Regions from separate parts of the Brevibacillus sp. AF8 genome, predicted to be linked through region 2. Evidence: riboswitches for the same ligand, from Rfam matches in the RefSeq annotation. Region 2 holds a riboswitch; the other holds the start of a gene.
The links. A riboswitch is a leader RNA that binds a small molecule or an ion and turns the genes downstream of it on or off. The one in region 2 is predicted to bind S-adenosylmethionine.

Region 1 (4,785 bases), on a different contig from region 2:
GAACAAGCTTCCAAACAGCAAACCAGCCAGACCGCCAATCAGGAGACCTTTCATGAACCCGCCGCTTTTGCTTGCGGTAGCAGCAGGAGTTGTTGTAGTACCTTTATTGGTTGTTGCGTTTACATTTGAATCGGCTTTGTTGGTTGTTTGTGTATTGGTAGGAGCCGTGTTAGAGTTAAAAGATTTTTTCCCGGACTTATAACCTTTCGCATCGGCATGATCAATGAATCCTCCGGCCGGAGCGAGTACGAGCATTACGGCAACCAACATCATGATGAGTTTTTTCATGTTATTTGAGTAGCCCCTCTCATTAAAATGACTTGTATATATAAGTCTACATGAATATCGAGCGAAATACCAACGAACTTTCAGTGACGATCAGTCTAAATACCTACAAAAAAGCCCCTGACAAGCGATCTCGTCAGGGGTTCTTCGATTTACGCGCTCTTTTTCAGTTTTCGGGCTGCCCAGTTACCCAACGATTGAATGAGCTGGACCAAGACGACAAGGATAATGACGGTAATGATCATGACTTCGATGTCCCATTGCTGGTAGCCGTAGCGCAAGGCGAGATCGCCCAATCCACCGGCACCGACTGCGCCCGCCATAGCAGTGGCACCGATCAAACCGATGGTCGCAATCGTCAGGCAGAGGACGATGCCAGGTCGTGCTTCACGCAGCATGATGCGAAAAATAATCTGCGTCCGGGATGCGCCCATCGCTTGGTACGCTTCGATCACGCCGCGATCTACGTCATGCAGGGCCGTTTCCATCAGGCGTGAGATGTAAGGTGTCGTATAGACGATGAGCGGCACAATGGCTCCCTCAATCCCAATCGAGGTGCCCACGATCAACTCCGTAAAAGGAATGATCGCAACCATAAGAATAATAAAAGGCAGTGAACGCACAATGTTGATGAGCGTATTCAGGGTGTGATAGATGATCTTGTTCGGGAAAAGGTGATTCGCCTGTGTGATGACCAACAAAATCCCGAGCGGAATCCCGATCAATGTCGCAATGAACAACGAAAACCCGACCATGATGACAGTCTCTTGCAGGGATTGCCCGAATACCGGAATCATTTCAATCAGACGCTCCATTAGCTCCGCACCTCCTCTGGTGACACAATATCTACGCGGTAGACGGATTCCCGCAAGAAGCGAATGCCGTCTTGAATGGGCTGGTCTTCACCAGAAATGTGCAATAGCAAAATGCCGAGCGCCGTTCCCTTAATGGTCGTAATCGAGCCGTACAACAGATTGGTGCTAATCGGAAAGTGTGCGGACAAGGTGCCTAGAACTGGATCGAGAGCGGCATCTCCGCGAAAGGCAACGCGAACAATTTTGGAAACGGGTCCGGTTTCTTTTATCTTGGACAAAATCTCCTGTGGTACCTGATCGTCAAAAACCGTTTTGATAAAATTGCGGGTCGTTTGCTCTTGCGGATTGCTGAACACATCCAGAACAGAGCCTTGCTCGATGACGACACCGTTTTCTATGATAGCTACCTGGTCGCAGATTTTTTTGATGACCTGCATTTCATGTGTAATCAGCACGATAGTCAGGTTAAACTTTCGATTGATGTCGAGCAACAGCTCGAGAATCGATTCGGTCGTCTGCGGGTCGAGAGCGGAAGTCGCTTCGTCGCAGAGCAGGATTTCCGGATCAGTCGCAAGCGCACGAGCGATGCCCACCCGTTGCTTTTGTCCACCGGATAGCTGAGAAGGATAAGCATTTGCTTTATCAGACAAGCCAACCAAGCCGAGAAGGTCTTCTACCTTGCGCTTAATGACATCTTTGGGGACGCGATTCATCCGCAAGATTTCCGCCACATTGTCAAAGACATTATAGGAAGAGAGCAGGTTGAAGTGTTGAAAAATAATCCCGATCTTTTTGCGAGCTTGCCGCAGCTCTTTTTCCTTGAGGGTCAGCATGTTCTGGCCATTGACGATCACAGAACCGCTAGTTGGCTTCTCCAACAGGTTGATGGTACGGAGCAGGGTGCTTTTCCCCGCTCCGCTAAAGCCGATCACCCCGTAGATTTGCCCTTTTTCCACCTGCAGGGATACGCCCTTCAATGCTTTTACCTGCTTGTTTCCTACTTGATACGACTTATGAATATCGGTTAGCTGTATCATAACGAGTTCTCCTTGTTGTTCTTGATGTTCCTGGCGTCGATCTTACCAGGACGGCAGTACAGCTCCTTCAAAACGCTCGTCGATGAATTTTTTCACTTCTTCCGAGCGGTAGATGTCCACCAGCTTTTTGACGGCAGGGTTGTCTTTGTTGGTTTCGTTGACTGCCAAGATGTTCACGTACGGAGAGTCAGCCTTCTCAGCGAAGATCGCGTCTTTTTTCGGAGAGTAGCCAGCTTCCATTGCGAAATTCGTATTAATCGAAGCAACCTCTACGTTATTCAGCGAGCGTGCCAGGAAAGCAGCCTCCAGCTCTTTGAATTGCAAATTTTTCGGATTTTCCACGATGTCCAATGGTGTTGCGTTGTCACCCACGCCATCCTTGAGCTTAATCAAGCCAGCTGCCTGATAGAGCAGCAATGCGCGTGCTCGGTTGGTCGGGTCGTTTTGAATGCCGACAACACCGCCTGCCGGGATATCCTCGACTTTTTTATGCTTGGTGGAGTAAAGACCCATTGGATACGTCACGGTTTTTCCGACCTCGACGATCTTTGTTTTGTGATCCTGATTGAACTTCGCCAAGAACGGAATGGTTTGGAAGCTGTTTACATCGAGATTTCCTTTATCGAGAGCTTGGTTCGGCTGTACGTAATCGTTGAAAACGACGACTTCGACGTCGAGTCCTTTGCCTTTGGCGACTTCTTTTACTTTGTTGAGAATCTCTTCGTGCGGGCCGCCAGTGACGCCGACCTTGAGTGAGGTTTGTTCAGCAGCAGTGCCACCGTTAGCAGGCGCAGCTTCTTGTTTACCACCGCAAGCCGTTACGAGCGATGCAGCGAGCAGCAGTGTAGTGAGCAGTAGACCAGTCTTTTTCATGAAAATACCCCTTTTCTCTGGATGTAAGATGGAAACGAAAAAAGCCTCTTCCGACAGAAGAGGCGAAAACTGCGAGTATGTAAACACACTGCAACAATACCTCTCTTATCTGTCGGAATAAATTCCGCTGGATTTGGCACCATATCGTTTGCGATAGGTTGCCGAGGTGTCATAGGGCCAGTCCCTCAACCTCTCTTCATAAGAGAATGTGCTATGAAATTTTAACGAAAGATAAAATCGCTAATCCTTATTCGAATAGTTGGATTATATCTTGCACCAACGTGGATGTCAAAGTTTTTTTCAAATGAATGTGATATTTGCGAAAAATGTGGTGATTCTACCTTCCTTTCGCATTACTCCTGTACAACCACCAATCGGGCGGGATGAGAGTCTGTCATTTTTTGAATATTTTCCATATTAATTATTGATTTTCCATTTATTGCCATGTAATATACTTAATAGGAAGATAATTCCAAATTACTAGTGATGGAGGATTATTATGAAAAGATCTGTTAAAGGTACAATTGCAGCAGCTCTTTTACTTAGCAGTCTATCTATTGGATCTAGTGCTATGGCATCATCACATGATGCAGTTGTAAAAGAAAAATATCCGGAGAGTCACGTTAAGGTTAATCAGGTTAAATATCCGGATACTTCCGCAAAATCTTTTATGAAGTTATTGGAACCTATGGGATCTGAAAGACCGATTGACGACGTTCCAATTAAGAATGCCAAAACGGATTCCAAAAATTTTAATATTCCAGAGGGCTATGGTTGGGTTAAAGTGTGGGTATATAATAGTGGAACCTACGAGATCAAAGTGTCCGTTACTGATTCATCCGGTAGTCAGAAAATGTTCTTTAGAGTACCACCTTATGGTAATCAAAAATTTGAAATAAGTAGCTCGCCTTGGGGAACTGGTTCGCATACAGTTTCGCTTTCGTCAGATGAGAACATGGAAGGTAAAGTTGCAGTTAAAATAGCACAACACCAGAATGAGCTGTAACACATAACAAAATACCAAAAACGAAAAAACATCTCGGTTCACTGTTTATGGTGAATCGAGATGTTTTTTTTGGCGTTGTACTCGCCTCCAAGTGGGGATAGAAAAATCTGAAATTTAATTTTCTGACAGACCACGAGAGAACTGCCCACCCTGAAAGGGGGGAGGGGCAGAAGGTATCGCATAGTCCCCTGTCCGGTAAATCCCGGTAGATCAATTCACGCAATTATATGAAATTGATCTAAATACGAATATTCTATTGAAGAATCGGGAAATCATTTGTATAATGAGAGCGAATGAACTCTATGCCAGCTATCGCAGGTGATGACATGACTCTCGTGGACTCCAATGAAACCAGAAAAAAGCTGTCTGCCATCTATAATGAGATAGCAAAAGAGTTGTTCGGATTTGGAACGACTTTGCTCCGAGTCACGATTGAAAACCAGATGATTACGTTCCAAGCCAAGCATCGTCGCTCTCCGCGCTCACAAGCGTTGGAAGGAGAAGCGCCGGCCCTCAAGCTCGAAGTCGATTTTCGCATGTCCCTTCTTTATAAGAAGAAACTGAGAGAACGACTGGAAGAAGAGATGGGGTTGCCGTTGGAAGCCGTGCTGAGGGACTATGATGCGCCTACGCAGTGGGCGATCACGAATGTTATTTTAGCTGAATCAGAACTGAATACCTGACGCAATCGTTCGGATTTTCTCTTTTGATCTATCTTAAGGGGAGACCGTAGACTTTGCGTAAAACGGGTGTCACTTCTCTTTGTTTA
Region 2 (4,785 bases):
TTCGAATGCAGTAAGACGAGCGCCTTGCAGGACAGGACGAGTTTCGTCCGCGTACACCTTTAAGTTCCAGCCGCGTTCCTTTGCCAAATAAAAGGGAGCGGTAGCCGTACCGTACGCTGCCGTAGCCAATGCTCCTGGATTACAGTGCGTGAGAATTCCCATACCGTCATGCAACAGAGTCAGCAAATGCTCTCCGATGGTCCGGCATACTTCAGCGTCTTCCTTTTGAATCGCCAGTGCTTCATCGAGCACGGACGCCTTCAACTCGGCAATCGACGCACCGCTTTCTTTTTCAACACGAGCCTTGATGCGATCCAACGCCCAGAACAGATTCACGGCTGTCGGACGGGAAGAGCCCAAGTAGTCTGCCTGCTGGTTCAGTTCCTGCCAAAACTCGTCGTAGTTACTCGCTTCACTGCCACGAATGCCCAGGTAGAGCCCGTAAGCCGCCGCCATGCCAATCGCTGGTGCGCCACGGACTTCCAAGCGTCGGATGGAACCCCATACTTGCTCGGAGGTGGTCAAGTTCAAATAGATCGTTTCTACTGGCAGACGCGTCTGGTCAAGCAAGACCAATGCGTCATTCTCCCACTTAACAGGTGCCAATTGGGTGCTGGTTGTCATACTGTTGTAGCCTCCTGATAGTAACGTTCGGTCACAGTGCGTACGATGTCCGTGATATCTGTCGATTCGTCGATGCCGCCGCGACCGAGAATCAACGCTTCTCCTATCGAGAGCGCCAGACGTTCTGCTTCTGCGCGAGTCTGGTCGTCTTCAATGGCATTCAGGTCTGCTACGCCTGCCAAACCGATGACACGGCGCAAGATTTTGCAGCCGGCATAGCCTGCTGTATCCTGAATCAAGCGCTTCACGTAGCTTTGCCACAGCCCTTCGACATGGGCGCTGCGCTCTTTGGCGTGCTTGTGCCAGAGTTGAACGAATTGCGAAACGAATTCATTCCAGACATCCTCGACCGTTTCCAGTAAGTATTCGCGGTACGCTTCCCGTTCTCCTTGATCTTTTTGCAAACCGTGCTGGCCTGCGTAGTTGAGCAGCAGATTGGCAATGACCGCCCCGATGTCAAAACCGATTGGGCCGTAGTAAGCAAACTCTGGATCGATTGCTTTCAAGCTGTTCTCCGTGATGAAAATACTTCCGGTATGCAAGTCGCCATGCAGCAGCGCTTCCGAGCGCGTAAGGAAATCGTATTTCAGCTTGGCGATTTCCAGCTTCAGCGGCCGGTTGTTCCAGATCGCCTCGACTTCGCGGCGAATCAACGGATTGAAATCGTTGGTAGGCGCATTTTCATATGGATCGGTAAAGACGAGATCTTCTGTAATTTTGCATAGTTCTGGATTTATGAATGTTCCGACTAGCGCTTTTTTATCGTACGGATGCGCGCCCAGATCGGATGTGAAGAACAAGGTTTGCGCGAGAAAACGGCCAATTTGCTTCGCGAATAGCGGGTACCGCTTTCCTTCGATCAAACCTTTGCGCATGATGATGTGGTCCCCGACGTTTTCCATGACAGTCAACGCAAGCTCCCCGTCGAAATGATACACCTGCGGCACCAGGTCTGGAACGTATTTGTGCTGAATGCGGAGTGCCTCGCTCTCGATGCGAGCCCGATCAATCGTAAGCGGCCAAGATTCTCCCACGACGCGGGCAAAAGGCAGTGCTTGCTTGACAATGACGCTCTTACCGGTTGCCGGCTCCAGAATGTCAAAAACCAGATTGAGGTTACCATCCCCAATTTCACGGCTGGTCAGCTCTGCTCCTTCGCTAAAAAGATCCGGTATTCCTTTTACGTACTCCACTGCTTCCTGTTCAGTCAATGCGCGATATGCCATGATTCCAAAACTCCCCTCTACGTATTTTTCCTCTATCTCTACTTGTTTTGTTTGTGTCCCGAGAGTATTAATTTTAAAATTCTTATCGACGAAAAAAGACCTCTTTTCCCGAAGAAAAGAGGTCGCCGTCGTCACGTGTAAGAACCGTGTTGATGTCCCCCTTATCTTCCAGACCACTTTTGTTTCTGCAGGAATTAGCACCGTGCATGTCGCCTGTCAATCAGTCGCTTCCTCGCGTCTGAATGGCGTCATGTCGGTTGCCGGGTATCATCGGGCCAGTCCCTCCACCTTCTCTGGATAAGGTATCCAAAACGTATTCGGTTTTTGATTTAGTTTGAATCATACAACCAACGCTTCCACGATGTCAACACCCTTTTGTGCAAAAATTCGCACCTTGCTATCAATAGCTGGATTGTGTTCCCGATGCCGCAGGGTGATCCCAATTCCACCAGTCTACTTTGCCTAAAAACGCTGCTGTTATCGACTTTTCGGCCTTGAGCTTCAACAGTTCTTTCGTAGGTCCAGTGAGGACGGCGCCGTAGATTCGCACTCCGTTTTGCTGCATGTAGTTGTATCGTTCGGCTATCTGAAGGTCGCTACGAAATAGCAAAGATCTGCCGACATCGCGAGCCAGATCTTCTTGCTCAGATAAGTACTTCATCTCTTCTAAGTAGGCGGCCATTCTTCTGTTCCCTTCCCCGTTTACCCGAATGGGCGCATCTCCGTAATCCAGTTCATGCTGCGCAAATCCCCACACGTACCCGGGACCGAGAAATCGATTTGCCCCATCGTCTTCTGCTTGCTTTCGCTCCACCCCTGTGTCTACCGCAAACCAAACCGTATCTTGTCCCGAAGAGGTGACATGGCGGGAAACCAATTCATAGTACTCCTCGTATGTTAGGAAGTGATCGAAGGAAATCGCGAGCTGAGAAACGGTCCCCTCAGGTAGCTTCTCCATCGTTGTCCAGGCAGGTGCAGTGCGAGATTCCGTATCCCCCATTTCCCCGTCTGTCGGATAACGGAAATACAGCTTCTGTTCCCTAACCCCGTTCGTCCATTGCGGCTTCGTATTTACGTTCCATAGCACATTCGTACTCTCAAAACGACCAGCGACCTTTTCTTCCCCCCCAACCCGCTCACGTAGTTCCATGCTGATGTTTCCGTACAGCAATCCGACCTGCGAGCCACTACTACCCACTCTCACACCTGGCTGAGTAAAATTGACTATCGACTTCGCAACGCGGAACAGATCTTCATGCATCAGCGACCCGACCCAGCCATTCAAAATCAGCAACACAACTCCGGCCAAAAAGGGAAGCCCTATGGTGAACCCAGCGTTGGACAACCGATTTTTCCATTTCCCCCGGCGCACAATGGCACGCTGTTTTTCAGCCGACAGTGCTTCAGGCTGGTTTATTTTCACCTTGTCCTCCCCCGTTTCTTCCCCCAACAAAAGCCTTTCCAACCGCTGTGCGTACTCCACGTCAGCCGCTATTTCTTCCTCGAATAGTTTTGAATCTTCTTCCGCCATTTCCCCACGCAAATAAGCAAGCAGCCTTTGCTCGCGATGATTCTCATCCTTGTTCATCACTGGCTTTCCTCCCTCCACAACTGCCGCATCTTTTGTCGTCCCCGAAACAAGGAACGCTTGACGTCTGCCAGCTCAATCCCGAGTACCTCTGCCATCTCCGCATAGGAAAACTGCAATGCAGACAACAAAATGACCTGTCTCTGCTTTTCCGGAAGCTTCTCCAAATAGTCGTGGGCCACTTCCCACAGCTCCTGATTCACGACATGCTCAGCCGGATCAACAGCCGAATGATCAGGTCTTTCTGGCAGGGCTTCTACAAACGCAAATCGTTGTTTCGTCCTCTTACGATAACCATCCACGAAAGCGTGATAGGCCACCTTGAACAGCCAGGGCCGTACTTTTTCCCCACGGTAGTCGTCCAAGGAAGAGAAGGCGCGACAAAAGGTTTCCTGTGTCAAATCCTCTGCCAGCTTCTCATCTCGTGTCAGCCGGAAAAGATAGCGGTAAATATCGTTTACATGCAGCTGGTACACATCCTCCAGACCTACTTTCCCAAACCGTTCACACCCCTTCATCCCTTACCACGAAGGAATTGCCAAAAAGTTTCACCTTAGTCTCATTTTTCTCATAACTTGCTGCACATTCTCTGCAAAAACAAAGATTGACTCCTGACAATGAACGTCATATCATGGGGGAAACGAATAACTCTTATCGCGAGCTGGCTGAGGGACTGGCCCTATGATGCCCGGCAACCGGCGCTATACCATGATTCGTACGCTCATAATTGCGTACCTTGGATAGCGAAACGGTGCTAATTCCAACGGATAAGAGTCGAGATCGAGCACTTTGGGCTCGTTTCGGCTACTGACCCGAGAGATGAGAGGAGACGAGACGCTTTCATAGTCGACAACCGCCTCCCCGCTCAATGGGGAGGCTTTTTTAATAATTCAAGGAGGATTAGGCGTACCATGAGTGAACAACGTATCCTCGTCACCTATCTCACACAAGCAAAAGACTTGAACAAGAAAGCGGAAGCCATTGCTGTCGGCATGACAGTCGGTTCCTGGACGGACCTGCCGCTTGCCAAGCAAGCTGAGCTAGCGCCTTATCTCGGTGAAGCCGTGAGCGCGACACCGATTGCGACACTGGAAAACGGAGAAACACGCGGTCTGATTACCGTTAGCTATCCGACTCGCAATTTTACAGCAGACATTCCATCCTTGTTGACCGGAATATTCGGTAAACTGTCGATGGATGGCAAAATCAAGCTCGTTGACGTTGTTTTCCCTGACTCATTCCTTCGGGCCTTTCCTGGACCGAAGTTCGGCATTGATGGTCTGCGCGAACGTTTAGGGGCACATGACCGTCCACTCTTGATGAGCATTTTCAAATCGTGCCTGGGTC

Region 1: another riboswitch for S-adenosylmethionine. It lies ahead of KB186_RS21005 (MetQ/NlpA family ABC transporter substrate-binding protein); the one in region 2 lies ahead of mtnK (S-methyl-5-thioribose kinase).

Annotation. Positions count from the first base shown of each region.
Region 1 covers NZ_JAGQDN010000018.1:90,022-94,806, reverse strand. The annotation lists gene KB186_RS21020 (hypothetical protein) at 1-288, opposite strand, end outside; gene KB186_RS21015 (methionine ABC transporter permease) at 438-1,100, opposite strand; gene KB186_RS21010 (methionine ABC transporter ATP-binding protein) at 1,100-2,137, opposite strand; gene KB186_RS21005 (MetQ/NlpA family ABC transporter substrate-binding protein) at 2,180-3,010, opposite strand; SAM riboswitch class I at 3,113-3,215, opposite strand; gene KB186_RS21000 (hypothetical protein) at 3,510-4,016, shown strand; gene KB186_RS20995 (Na-translocating system protein MpsC family protein) at 4,343-4,699, shown strand.
Region 2 covers NZ_JAGQDN010000005.1:2,714-7,498, reverse strand. The annotation lists gene mtnA (S-methyl-5-thioribose-1-phosphate isomerase) at 1-624, opposite strand, end outside; gene mtnK (S-methyl-5-thioribose kinase) at 621-1,850, opposite strand; SAM riboswitch class I at 2,009-2,154, opposite strand; gene KB186_RS09295 (anti-sigma factor) at 2,251-3,438, opposite strand; gene KB186_RS09290 (sigma-70 family RNA polymerase sigma factor) at 3,438-3,956, opposite strand; SAM riboswitch class I at 4,087-4,264, shown strand; gene KB186_RS09285 (2,3-diketo-5-methylthiopentyl-1-phosphate enolase) at 4,350-4,785, shown strand, end outside.